DNA from 2 places in the Mesorhizobium sp. LCM 4577 genome. Region 2 is predicted to be linked to the other one. Evidence: predicted binding sites of a transcription regulator. Region 2 holds the regulator's gene; the other holds the start of a gene.
What was found. The regulator HrcA, encoded in region 2, represses chaperone genes, less so after heat shock. The targets are predictions, from matches to a motif close to GTTAGCACTCNCNNNNNGNGAGTGCTAAC.
Positions count from the first base shown of each region.

Region 1: groES (co-chaperone GroES) is a predicted target of HrcA. The motif match lies at 3,022-3,050, and genes of this name have one in related genera.

Region 1 is NZ_MDDU01000018.1:5,850-12,262, reverse strand. Features, by position in the region: gene LCM4577_RS19565 (hypothetical protein) at 1-493, opposite strand, end outside; gene LCM4577_RS19560 (Hsp20/alpha crystallin family protein) at 910-1,419, opposite strand; gene LCM4577_RS19555 (Hsp20 family protein) at 1,513-1,989, opposite strand; gene LCM4577_RS19550 (usg protein) at 2,231-2,509, opposite strand; gene LCM4577_RS19545 (hypothetical protein) at 2,522-2,869, opposite strand; gene groES (co-chaperone GroES) at 3,198-3,512, shown strand; gene groL (chaperonin GroEL) at 3,571-5,199, shown strand; gene LCM4577_RS19530 (hypothetical protein) at 5,265-5,486, shown strand; gene LCM4577_RS19525 (helix-turn-helix transcriptional regulator) at 5,559-5,954, shown strand; gene LCM4577_RS19520 (DUF982 domain-containing protein) at 5,935-6,237, shown strand; gene htpG (molecular chaperone HtpG) at 6,298-6,413, shown strand, end outside.
Region 2 is NZ_MDDU01000001.1:117,956-124,368, forward strand. Features, by position in the region: gene hemW (radical SAM family heme chaperone HemW) at 1-1,112, opposite strand, end outside; gene rdgB (RdgB/HAM1 family non-canonical purine NTP pyrophosphatase) at 1,109-1,771, opposite strand; gene LCM4577_RS00590 (VOC family protein) at 1,771-2,181, opposite strand; gene rph (ribonuclease PH) at 2,366-3,082, opposite strand; gene hrcA (heat-inducible transcriptional repressor HrcA) at 3,260-4,357, shown strand; gene LCM4577_RS00605 (hypothetical protein) at 4,428-4,625, shown strand; gene LCM4577_RS00610 (sorbosone dehydrogenase family protein) at 4,740-6,080, shown strand; gene LCM4577_RS00615 (LysE family translocator) at 6,344-6,413, shown strand, end outside.

The DNA.
Region 1 (6,413 bases), on a different contig from region 2:
GCCGGGCCTCGGCCGCACCGTCACGCTCGCGCTGCTTGCGGGCGGCGTCGAGCAATTGTTCCGAAAGCGCCTTGTGCTCGGTGGTGAGCGCGAGGTTTGCCAGCTCCAGCTCGTTGGAGCGCAACACGTCGCGATGGAAGACGTTGAGGACCTCGCGCGTCATGTGGTGCGCGGTGGCGATCTCCGCCAGCTTCGCCTCGATCTCCTGCAGATGCCCCTGTCCGTCGCGGAAAAGCCCGGCGACCGCCTCCAGGGCGGCGAGCCGCGTTTGGGTATGGGGCGTCAACCGCGATGAAGCTGGCTCGGGCTGCTCCGCGGGCGGCGGATTCTCGTCGCTTGCCACGAGTTCCTGGCCGGCAACGTCATCGTCCCCCGACGGTGGCTGTTCATCACCTTTCAGGACGTCCTCGAATGCTTCCGCCAGATCCGATTGGAGGTCCTGAAATTCCTTATCGACGTCCTCGGCCCGCTTAATCAGAGACTTGAAATTCATCACGGCACATCCCTTACTCGCGCCCCACGCGTACTTAACGAATTGCTAATTTATCTCTTTACCTTCCGCTCGGGAAGCCTCTGCGAAAGAAAGCAAAATTAAGGTTATCGCCAGTCCCAATGCTATGCGGACCGGGTGCCAAGTGGTCGCTCTTCCGCTCCAAGCTTATGTGAATTTTCTCTCTCGGTCCTTGCGCTCCATGCCCGCGTTCCAACAGGGAGAGACAGCGCGCTGCTTGTCATCATTCACATGACCGATGCGAAGACTTTCGGATGGAAAATTGAAGCTCTCGCCACTTGAATTTTCTCGACCTCGGCCGCTCCAGAGCGGCCGCGACGGCCTGTGCCGCGCGGGCATCCGTTCGATGTGGTTGATTGGACGCGGGAGGCGATCGACGCGCCCCCCGCGCCGGTGCATCAACTCTTGATGTCGATGCGCTTGACTTGCGACTGCGCCTTCTCGCTCTTCGGTAAGGTGACGGTCAGCACGCCATTCCTGAAGCGCGCCTCGACTTCGTCTTCCTTAACCTCGTAGCCGACGGGAATGCGGCGTTCGAAGCGGCCATAATAGCGTTCGGAGAATTGCCTGTCCTTGTCGTCCGTCTCGGAGCGCTTCTCGCCGCGCAGCGTCAGCACGCCGTCGTCGAATAGGACCTCGATGTCTTTCTGTTCGAGGCCGGGCACCTCGGCCGTCACCTTGATCTCCTTCTCGCCATTGGAGATCTCGACGCTCGGCCAACCAGTGCCGAGGGCGGAGGCACCGCCAATAGACGGCCACCGGCTGTCGAAGCCGCGGAAAACATCGTCGAACAGGCGGTTCACCTCGCGATGCAGCGACAGGAACGGATCGCGTTCGCCGTCGCGGAACAGGCTTGGAACCTGGTTGCCGTTGCTCCGGCCCCAGGGAATCAGATCACGGACACTCATGGTTTCCTCCTTTCTGTTCGTCGGACTGAAACGGCCCCCTGTTGCGCCGGGCCATGCGCCCGGCGCATTGCGTGGAGCGCTAACAAGAAGGCCTCAGGCCGCGTGCTTCTCGCCTTCGATCTTCTTCGTCGCGCCTTTGGGCATCGCCTTGTCGGCTGCGATCTCGATCCGGCGCGGTTTCATCTCTTCCGGAATCTCACGCTTCAGATCGATCGTCAGCAGGCCATTCACCAGGCTGGCGCCGACGACTTTGACATGGTCGGCAAGCTCGAAACGGCGCTGGAACGCGCGCCCGGCGATGCCTCGATGCAGGTACTCACCCTTGTCCTCGCCGGCTTTCTGGCCCGAGACCATGAGCATGTTCTGCTCTTGGGTAATGTCCAGTTCGTCCTGCGCGAAGCCTGCCACCGCCATGCTGATGCGGTAGTCGTCTTCCGAGGTCTTGGCGATGTCGTAGGGTGGCCAATTGTCGACGGTTTCGATTCGGCTCGCCGTTTCGAGCGCGTTCAACATTCGATCGAAACCGATGCTCGACCGAAACAGGGGACTGAAGTCAAAGGTGGTTCTCATAGCTACATCCTCCATTGAGCAACATAGATACGAGGGGCGCCAAGGAAGCGGCGCCCCTTGACCTTTGCCGGTCTCTCAAAGCACCGGCAAAATCCATCTGGGAATTCAAATCCGGGACGTCAAGACCCGGCCATGAACCGCCTTCAAGGTCGTGAAAAGTCGCGCTTTTCGTCGGCATGCGGGCGGATAAAAGATGAAAGGAAGGCGGCCGCGCAACGCGACCGCCTCAGGGCGCTGATCTTCAATGGATCGCGATGATCCCGTCGACGGCCCGCCATTCCGATGGCCTGATGAGCCGATGGTGGGCGACCCGGATCGAATGCAGGGCGCCCGCCAGCTCGCGTTCCCAAAAGCCCAGAAAGCCTTTCAGCGCGGGGAAATCCGGGGCCAGATCATAGTCCTGCCAGACATAGAGCTGAAGCAAGCTGGGATGGTCGGGCAGATGATAATGGATCTCGGCAGTGGTCAGGCCATAGCCATTCATCTGCAAACGGAATTCCCTGCTGACCGTGCTTGCCATCGCCTTCGGCCCTCACGCGCTCAGCCGCTCGACCAGTTGACGCTGGTCGTCATCGGCAGGGCGACTGGGCGGCGGCGCGGTTGCGTCGAGCCGGCGCAGCGCATCCATGATGTCGTCGAAGGAGACCGGCCGCTCGGCGCCCGGCGGCTGGCGCAGCGCCGGCATCGATTCCACGGCGCAGGCGTCGGAAGCCCAGGACGAAAGGATCGCCCGCTTTTCCCATATGTCGAGCGAGCCGTCCTCCAGCACGTCTCGCGGGTGTTGAAAATGGCTGGCCGGCGAAAGCAGCCGGTCGAGCGAAAGATCCGATATTTCGGGAGCAAGGGAAGGAATGATCGGCGATAGTGTCTGTCGGTCCATTTCTGTCCTCCGTCTCCAAAAACTCCTTGTTTCAGGGTTTAATTTTTTGTCGGTTCCGGCGCTGCCGGGCGCCGATAATTTTGTTCACCTCAATCGCGAATTCAAGCCTTTCGCTCACCGGCGCTACCGAATTTACCGCATGTTTTCAGCGCACTAGCAGTCAAGGGTCGAGAGTGCCAAAATTTTTTCGACATCCCCTTGAAAGTAGAAGAAGGCAAAATTAGCTCGACATGCGCGCGACGCCGAAAGGGTCGCGCGCCCCGCTCCGGACCTTCCGGTCCGGAGCGGAGGAACCTCTCGCAATCTGTTTGTCCTGAAGGAGAACGATATGACGTTCCGTCCATTGCATGACCGCGTGCTCGTCCGCCGAATCGAGGCCGAAGAGAAGACGGCCGGAGGCATCATCATCCCCGACACTGCCAAGGAGAAGCCGCAGGAAGGCGAAGTCATCGCCGTCGGCCCAGGCGCCCGCGACGAGAGCGGCAAGCTCGTGCCCCTCGACGTGAAGGTCGGCGACCGCATCCTGTTCGGCAAGTGGTCCGGCACCGAGATCAAGCTCAACGGCGAGGATCTGCTCATCATGAAGGAAAGCGACGTGATGGGTGTGATCGAGCAGGCCGCGACGCTGAAGAAAGCCGCCTGATCGGGGCTTCGATCGAACCGCAACCAGTCAATGAAAACTGCCTAGAAGGAGTGATCCAATGGCTGCCAAGGAAGTCAAATTCCATTCCGATGCCCGTGAGCGCATGCTGCGCGGCGTCAACATCCTCGCCGACGCGGTGAAGGTCACCCTCGGCCCGAAGGGCCGCAACGTCGTCATCGACAAGTCGTTCGGGGCCCCGCGCATCACCAAGGACGGCGTCACCGTCGCCAAGGAGATCGAACTCGAGGACAAGTTCGAGAACATGGGCGCCCAGATGGTCCGCGAAGTCGCCTCGAAGACCAACGACCTCGCCGGCGACGGCACCACGACGGCCACCGTTCTCGCCCAGGCGATCGTTCGCGAAGGCGCCAAGGCGGTCGCCTCGGGCATGAACCCGATGGATCTGAAGCGCGGCATCGACAAAGCGGTGGATGCGGTGGTCGCCGAGCTCAAGACCAACGCGCGCAAGATCACCAGAAACGACGAGATCGCTCAGGTCGGCACCATCTCGGCCAACGGCGATGCCGAGATCGGCCGCTTCCTGGCCGAGGCCATGGAAAAGGTCGGCAACGAAGGCGTCATCACCGTCGAGGAAGCCAAGACCGCCGAGACCGAGTTGGAAGTCGTCGAAGGCATGCAGTTCGACCGCGGCTATCTCTCACCCTACTTCATCACCAACCAGGACAAGATGCGCGTCGAGCTCGACGAGCCCTATGTGCTGATCCATGAGAAGAAGCTCGGCAACCTGCAGGCGCTGCTTCCCGTGCTTGAGGCCGTGGTGCAATCCGGCAAGCCGCTGCTGATCATCGCCGAGGACGTGGAGGGCGAGGCTCTGGCCACTCTGGTGGTCAACAAGCTGCGCGGCGGGCTGAAGGTCGCCGCCGTCAAGGCTCCGGGCTTCGGCGACCGCCGCAAGGCCATGCTGGAAGACATCGCGATCCTCACCGGCGGCACGGCCATCAGCGAGGATCTCGGCATCAAGCTGGAGAATGTCACGCTGGAGATGCTCGGCCGCGCCAAGAAGGTCGCGATCGAGAAGGAGAACACCACCATCGTCGACGGCGCCGGCAAGAAGGAGGAGATCCAGGGCCGCGTCACGCAGATCAAGGCGCAGATCGAGGAGACCACCTCCGACTATGATCGCGAGAAGCTGCAGGAGCGGCTGGCCAAGCTCGCCGGCGGTGTCGCGGTGATCCGCGTCGGCGGCGCGACGGAAGTCGAGGTCAAGGAGAAGAAGGACCGTGTCGACGACGCGCTGCACGCCACGCGCGCCGCGGTCGAGGAAGGCATCCTGCCCGGCGGCGGCGTCGCCCTGCTCAGGGCGGCCAAGGCGCTCGACGCGGTTGCCGTCGATAATCCCGACCAGAGATACGGCGTCGACATCGTGCGGCGCGCGATCGAGGCTCCGGCGCGCCAGATTGCCGAGAATGCCGGATCGGAAGGGTCGATCATCGTCGGCAAGCTGCGCGAGAAGACCGACTTCGCCTTTGGCTGGAACGCCCAGACCGGCGAATATGGCGACCTCTACAAGCAGGGTGTGATCGACCCCGCCAAGGTGGTGCGCACCGCGCTGCAGGACGCCGCTTCGGTCGCCGGTCTGCTCGTCACCACCGAGGCGATGGTGGCCGAAAAGCCGAAGAAGGAAACCGCGCCGGCCGTGCCGGCCGGCGCCGGCATGGACTTCTGAGATAGAGATGGGAGCCCGCTCCCGGCTACGGGGGCGGGCGTTTCACCAAAACTTGGGAGGCCCTCATGAACATGATGAGCGCAGATGGCTCGATTCCCGCGCCGACGCATTCGGCAAGCGAATTCCTCGCCTATGAAACCGAATGCCGAAGCGCGCTGAAGCCGCTGCTGGCAGGCCTGCTCGACGCAGCCGAAGCCGCCGGATGGAACCGGCGGACGGTCGCCTCGACGCTGATGTTCCTTGCCGCGCAGCAGGTGTCAGCCACTGAAACATCGGCGCGAAGCTGAGCAAGATCGGTCCCGCCCCTCGCGGGCGGGATCCGCCAAGCTGCATTGAGACGGGGTAGGAACACGATTGCCATGATTGCGGGACGCTTGCGGGAATGCCTGAAAAGCTTGCGATGGGACGCCGGAGACCTCGCGCAGGAGCTTGGCTGTTCCAGGACCGATGCGACGCGCTGGATCGAGGGGCGCGCGCCGGTGCCGCTGGCGGTCGCCGCCTGGATCGAGGCCCTGGCCAAGGCGCATAACGCGCTGCCGCCGCCGCGGCTGAGGCAGCAGATTTCAGCGACGCACACCACGCCGGCCGGGGCGGTGGTTGTGCACGCCTTTCCCGCCATAAGCCAATCCCGGCCGCACGGCGTCGTGCTGCAACCGCCCTACCCGCGCCGGCATATGCTGGCTGGAGGGCTTCGCCCGGGCACCGTGGGCATCCATCCGAAAGAGGATCCAGACCATGAACCACGACCGCTTTGAAGAGCCTGTCACGGTGCTTGTCGGCATGGGCTTGCCGGTGCGGCTTGAGAACGTGGCGGAAGCCTATGCCATGCTGCAGGATTGGCCGGCCACGAGCAGGAGCAGCGCACATATGATCGCGCTCAATGCTTGCAAAGCCGGCATTGCCGGCGAAATCGACGCTGAGACGGTGCGGGCAACCCTTGTTGCCTTCGCCCGCCGCCACAATATTCTGGCGCCGGACATGGTTTCGCTGGCGCCCGCAGCGCTGGCAGGGCGCGCGTCCACAAGCAACAATGGCTGAAGATTCGAAACCCGGCGCGTGTTGGCGCGGCGGACAAAACGACCAACCCAGGAATTTTGAATGACGACGGACACCAAGACGGCGGAAACCAGGACATTCGAGGCGGACGTTTCGCGGCTGCTGCACATGATGGTGCACTCGGTCTATTCGGACCGCGATGTTTTTCTGCGCGAGCT
Region 2 (6,413 bases):
AGCCTTGCATTGCCGACCGGCGCCACCAGCCCCTCCTCCTGCAGCACCGAAAGCCGCGCGCTCGAAAGGCCGCGCCCCGACAGCGCCTCGTAGCGCTGCAGGTCGATGCCTTCGGCGAGCCGCAAGCCCATCAGCAGGAACTCGTCGGCTTCTTCGGCGCGGGTCAGCACCTCGCCGCCGGTGACGCCATGGCCCTTGGCCTCGACCAGGTTGGCCCAGGTCTCCGGCATCCTTTCCGCTATTGTCACCGTGCGGCGGCCGTTCTCGACGAAACGGCCATGCGCGCCGGGCCCGACCCCGATATATTCGCCGTAGCGCCAATAGGTGAGGTTGTGCCGGCTCTCGGCGCCCGGCCGCGCGTGGTTGGAAATCTCATAGGCCGGCAGGCCGTGCGCCGCCGTCACCTCCTGCGTCAGCGCGTAAAGATCGGCGGCATGGTCGTTGTCGGGCAGCGTGAATTTCCTCGCCGCGTAAAGCGCGTGGAAGGGCGTGCCCTCCTCGATGGTGAGCTGGTAGAGCGACAGGTGGTCGACGGCATAGCCGATCGCCTGCTCCAGCTCCGCGCCCCACGCCTCCGGCGTCTGGCCGGGCCGCGCGTAGATCAGGTCGAAGGAAAGGCGCGGAAAAATCTCGCGCGCGAGGCCGATGGCGTGCAGCGCCTCCTCGACATTGTGCAGCCGGCCGAGGAAGCGCAGGTCCTTGTCGTTCAGCGCCTGCACGCCGAGCGAGACACGGTTGACGCCGGCGGCGCGATAACCGCGGAAGCGCTCGGCCTCGACCGAGGACGGATTGGCCTCCAGCGTCACCTCGATGCCGGCCGGCACCGTCCAGTTCCTCGCCACCGCGTCCAGCACGGCGCCGACGGTTTCAGGCTTCATCAGCGACGGCGTGCCGCCGCCGAGGAAGATGCTGGTCGCCTCGCGCGGCCCGGTGCGGTCGCGCATGGTTTTGAGCTCGGTCTCGAAGGCGCGGGCAAAACGCTCCTGGTCGACCGGCTGGTGGCGGACATGGCTGTTGAAGTCGCAGTAAGGACACTTGGCCGCGCAGAACGGCCAATGAATATAGACGCCGAAGCCGGGGCTGCGGTCGAGCGGTATCGTCACCGCGCTCATGCCGATCCTAGTCTGGCCAAGTCGAGGCGTGCCTCGGCGAATTTCTGGAAGGCGCGGGCGCGGTGCGAAAGCGCCGTCGCCTGGCCGGGCTTCCAGCCATGCTTTTCTTCCGCGCTCATCTCGCCAAAAGTCTTGTCGAAGCCGTTGGGCAAAAAGACCGGATCGTAGCCGAAGCCGAGCGTGCCGCGCGGTGGCCACACCAGCCTGCCTTCGGCCTCGCCGCGATAATATTCCGCCTCGCCATCCGGAAATGCCAGGCAGATGACGGCGACGAACCGGCCGGTGCGCTGTAAAGGCTCGGTCGCGCCAGCTTCCCGCAGCGCGGTCTCCGTCTTTTGCATGGCCATGCCGAAATCGCGTGACCCGTCCGGCTTTTCGGCCCAGTTGGCGGTGTAGACGCCCGGCGCGCCGTCGAGCGCGTCGACGCAGAGTCCGGAATCGTCCGACAGCGCCGGCAGGCCGGTCGCCTTGGCGGCGGCATAGGCCTTGATATAGGCGTTCTCCTCGAAGGTCGTGCCGGTCTCGTCCGGCTCGGGCAGGCCGTATTCCTTGGCCGATTTCGCCTCGAAGCCGAACGGCGCCATCAGGTCGGCGAATTCGCGCAGCTTGCCCGCGTTGTGGCTCGCGACGACGATCTTTTTTCCGTTCAAAGAATGCATCAGAAACCCCAGATCCTCGGCTCGGCGAACTCGATCGAATTGCCCGACGGGTCGCGGATATAGATCGAGTGCCCGCCCTGCGGCCATTCGAAATCGCTTTCGATGGCGACGTTGTTCGCTGCGAGATGCTTGCGCCACGCAGCGATCTCTTCGGCGGTTGCCGCAAAGCAAAGATGCCCCTCGCCGGCCGTGCCGTGCGGCGGCACTTTCAGCCTGGCGTCAGGCGCCGGCGGGATTTTGGTCGCCTCGGCATTGAAGAGGAGCAATACGCCGTCGCCGCAGCGGAAGAAGACGTGGCGGCCTTCGACCTTGCCGAGCGCCTGGAGGCCGATGATGTCGCGGTAGAAGGCTTCGGCGGCGGCGAGATCGGTGACGTAGAGGGCGGATTCGAGGATTGCGGAGGGAGTCACGAGGCCCCCCTCTCTGCCCTGCCGGGCATCTCCCCCTCAAGGGGGGAGATTGGCTGCGGCAACGCCGGCACCTCTCCTGCAACCTTGGCGATTGGCGAAAGTCGTCGTGACATCCGATCTCCCCCCTTGAGGGGGAGATGGCCGGCAGGCCAGAGAGGGGGGCCCAGGCTCGGCATCCGAAACCCTACGCCACCGCCATCTGCTGCAGGCTCACCAGCCGCGAAATGCCCTTCTTCGCCAGCCCCATCAGCGCCGCGAACTGCTCCTCGGAGAAGGGCTCGCCCTCGGCGGTGCCCTGGATCTCGACGATGCCGCCCTTGCCGGTCATGACGAAATTGGCGTCGGTGCCGGCCGAGGAATCCTCGAGGTAATCGAGGTCGATGACCGGCTGGCCGTCATGGATGCCGCAGGAGATCGCCGCGACATGGTCCTTCAGCACCTTGGCGACGCTGACCATCTGGCGCGCCTCCATCCAGCGCAGGCAGTCGTACAGCGCCACCCAGCCGCCGGTGATCGAGGCGGTGCGGGTGCCACCATCGGCCTGGATGACGTCGCAGTCGACGGTGATCTGCTGTTCYCCCAGTGCCTGCAGGTCGACCACGGCGCGCAAGCTCCGGCCGATCAGCCGCTGGATCTCCAGCGTGCGGCCGCCCTGCTTGCCAGCGGAAGCCTCGCGCCGCATGCGCTCGCCGGTCGAGCGCGGCAGCATGCCGTATTCGGCCGTCACCCAGCCCTTGCCGGAATTGCGCATCCAGGCCGGCACTTTTTCCTCAAGGCTCGCGGTGCAAAGCACATGCGTGTCGCCGAACTTCACCAGGCACGAGCCTTCGGCATGCTTGGACACGCCGCGCTCGAAGGAGATGGCGCGCATTTCGTCGGCTTGGCGTTTGGAGGGGCGCATCGAGGCTCTTTCTGTTCTTTCCCGGATTCGTCGGCGGCTTGTAGACGCATGCGGGGCAAGTCGCAAAGGAAAACGGCCGGGTAACCGCAAACACGGGACCCTGATCGCAAAAGCGGCACTGGGTTGCGCCGCTGTGGCTTAAGTCTATATCTTTTCGGCAGGAGGTTTCTCGCCGGAATGAACAAGCCAGTCGATCCGACGTCCCAAGGTCCCGGGCTTCAGTCGCCCGTACTTCAGTCACTCGACATGCGCTCGCGCGATATCTTCCGGCGGATCGTCGATTCCTATTTGCGCGACGGCGAGCCGGTCGGCTCGCGCAGCCTGTCGCGCATCCTGCCCTCCTCGCTGTCGCCGGCCACCATCCGCAACGTGATGAGCGACCTCGAGCATCTGGGGCTGATCTACGCGCCGCATGTTTCCGCCGGGCGGCTGCCGACCCAGACCGGGCTGCGTTTCTTCGTCGACGCCTTCATGGAGCTCGGCGATCTATCCGACGACGAGCGCCGCGCCATCGAGGCGCAGGTGCGCGCCTCCGGCTCGGGCGCGACGCTGGAGCATATGCTGACGGAGGCCAGCCAGATGCTGTCCGGCATGTCGCGCGGCGCCGGCCTCGTGCTTGCCTCCAAGAACGAGGTGGCGCTGAAGCACATCGAATTCATCCAGCTCGAGCCCACCAAGGCGCTTGCCGTGCTGGTGTCGCAGAACGGCGACGTCGAGAACCGCGTGATCGACCTGCCGGCCGGCATCACCGTGTCGCAACTGCACGAAGCCTCCAATTTCCTCAACGCCCATATCCGCGGCCGCACCTTGGCCGAGGCGCGCGTCGAGATCGCCCGAATCAAGGAGGAGACCCGCGCGGCGCTCGACACCTTGTCGCAGGATCTGGTCGAGAAGGGCCTCGCGGTCTGGGCCGGCGCCGAAAGCGGCCTGCCGGCGCGCCTCATCGTGCGCGGCCGCGCCAACCTGCTCGAAAACGTCACCGCCCAGGCCGATCTCGAATTGCTGCGCCATCTGTTCGAGGATCTCGAAACCCAGGACGGCCTGCTGCAGCTCCTCGACCTCGCCGAGGAAGGGCCGGGCGTGCGCATCTTCATCGGCTCGGAGAACAAGCTGTTTTCGCTGTCCGGCTCGTCGCTGGTCGTCGCCCCCTATCGCGACAAGGACGCCCGCGTCGTCGGCGCGCTCGGCGTCATCGGCCCGACGCGCCTGAATTACGCCCGCATCGTGCCGATGGTCGACTATACGGCGCAGCTGATTTCGCGCATGCTCCGCTAGGTATCGAGATTCAGGTGAGGCCGGCCTCACTGAATCTCGACACACCTAAGGTGGCTGCGGAGGAGAAAAAATGGCGCTGGAAGCAATCAAGGCCCAGATCGACCTCCTGCTTCAGGAAATGATCAACCAGCCCGAGGACGAGCACGAGATCCAGGAGCAGCTGCGCGAGAAATTGCGGGAGCTGCGCGCCATGGGCCTGCCCTTGCCGGCGGACCTCGTCGAGCTGGAAAAGCGCCTCGACGACGACCTGGATGCCGAGGAGGCCTGAGCGGCGCTCGGACAAATCCGCGCGCGCAAGCTTCTCTTTTCGAGCGCTTGCCCAATATGTCCTGTCTCTGGCGCCTGATTGAGTGGGGCGCGTTAGCAGACGACGGAGAACAGCATGATGCGGATCGCCGGCCTTGCGGGCCTCGCGCTGGTTTTTGCCACCGGCGCCTTTGCACAGCAGGCCGATCAGCCTCTGCTCAGCGGTGAAAAGGCCTTCGGCGACTGGAAGGCCGACCGCCCGGGCGTGCGCCGGCTGCTGAAGCCGCAAGATCAGCCGAAACCCGATGCGACGGAGTCCGCCTCCAATGGCGGCGGCGTCACCGACCGCCCCGAGGATGCGAAGCCAAAGCTTCCGCCCGGCTTCTCCGCCGAGCTGATCGCTTCCGGCATCGAAAATCCCCGCGTCGTGCGCGTGGCGCCGAATGGCGACCTCTTCGTCGCCGACAGCCGGGCGAACCAGGTCCGCGTCTATCGCCTCGCGGAAGGCAGCGCGAAGCCTGCGAAGGAATCGATCTTCGCCAAGGGCCTGACCCGGCCTTACGGCATCGCCTTCTACCCGCCGGGCGACAAGCCGCAATGGGTCTATGTCGCCAACAGCAACAGCGTCGTGCGCTTCCCCTATAGCGACGGCGACCTGGAAGCGTCCGCCAAGCCGGAAACCATCGTGGCCAAGGTCCCCGCCAGCCACCACTGGACGCGCGACATCGCCTTCTCGCCCGACGGCAAGACGCTCTATCTGTCGGTCGGCTCCGGCTCCAACATCGCCGAGGATATGGGCGCCAGGCCGAAGGGCGGTGTCGAGGAATGGGCTAAATCGCAGCCGCTGGGCGAGGCCTGGGGCGCGGAACAGGGCCGCGCCGACGTGCTGGCCTTCGATCCCGACGGCAAGAACCGCCGGACGGTCGCCACCGGCCTGCGCAACTGCTCCGGCATGACCGTGCAGCCGGCTACAGGGGCGCTCTGGTGCGTCGTCAACGAGCGCGACGAGCTTGGCGACAACACCCCCTTCGAATACGCGACCGCGGTGAAGGACGGCGCCTTCTATGGCTGGCCCTGGTATTACATCGGCGACAACGAGGACCCGCGCCACGAGGGCGCGCGCCCCGACCTCGCCGGCAAGGTCACGGTTCCGGATGTGCTGATGCAGGCGCATTCGGCGCCGCTCAACATCGCCTTCTACGAAGGCGGCAATTTTCCGGCTGATTATAGGGGCGACGCCTTCGTCGCGCTGCACGGTTCGTGGAACCGCAATGTCCGCACCGGCTACAAGGTGGTGCGGCTGAAATTCAAGGACGGCAAGCCGACCGGCGAATATGAGGATTTCGCCACCGGCTTCGTCATGTCGGACGACGAGGTCTGGGGCCGGCCGGTCGGCGTCGCCGTCGCCAAGGACGGCGCGCTGATCCTGACCGAGGACGGCAACGGCACGATCTGGCGCGTGACATATGGAGGGTAGTCCGTGGGCAGGCGTTCGATCCTGCGCGCAGGTCCCCCTCACCCGGATTGCCAACCGAATTGCGAAGGGCAATTCGGGGCAATCCGACCTCTCCCCAAGGGGAGAGGAGCAGGCCAGCGCCGGCGCCAACCTCTTCTCCCCTTGGGAGAAGGTGGCCGCGTAGCGGCCGGATGAGGGGGCTGGCGCAAACGAATCCGACCTTAGCGAATTCATTCCCGTTCGATTTCGTGCGACAAGCGCGTCCCTATCTCAGGGCTGCAACCATGACACTCACCGGCTTCCTCGCTTACAGCGCAGCCCTCGGCGTCGCCGCCGCCATTCCGGGCCCCGGCG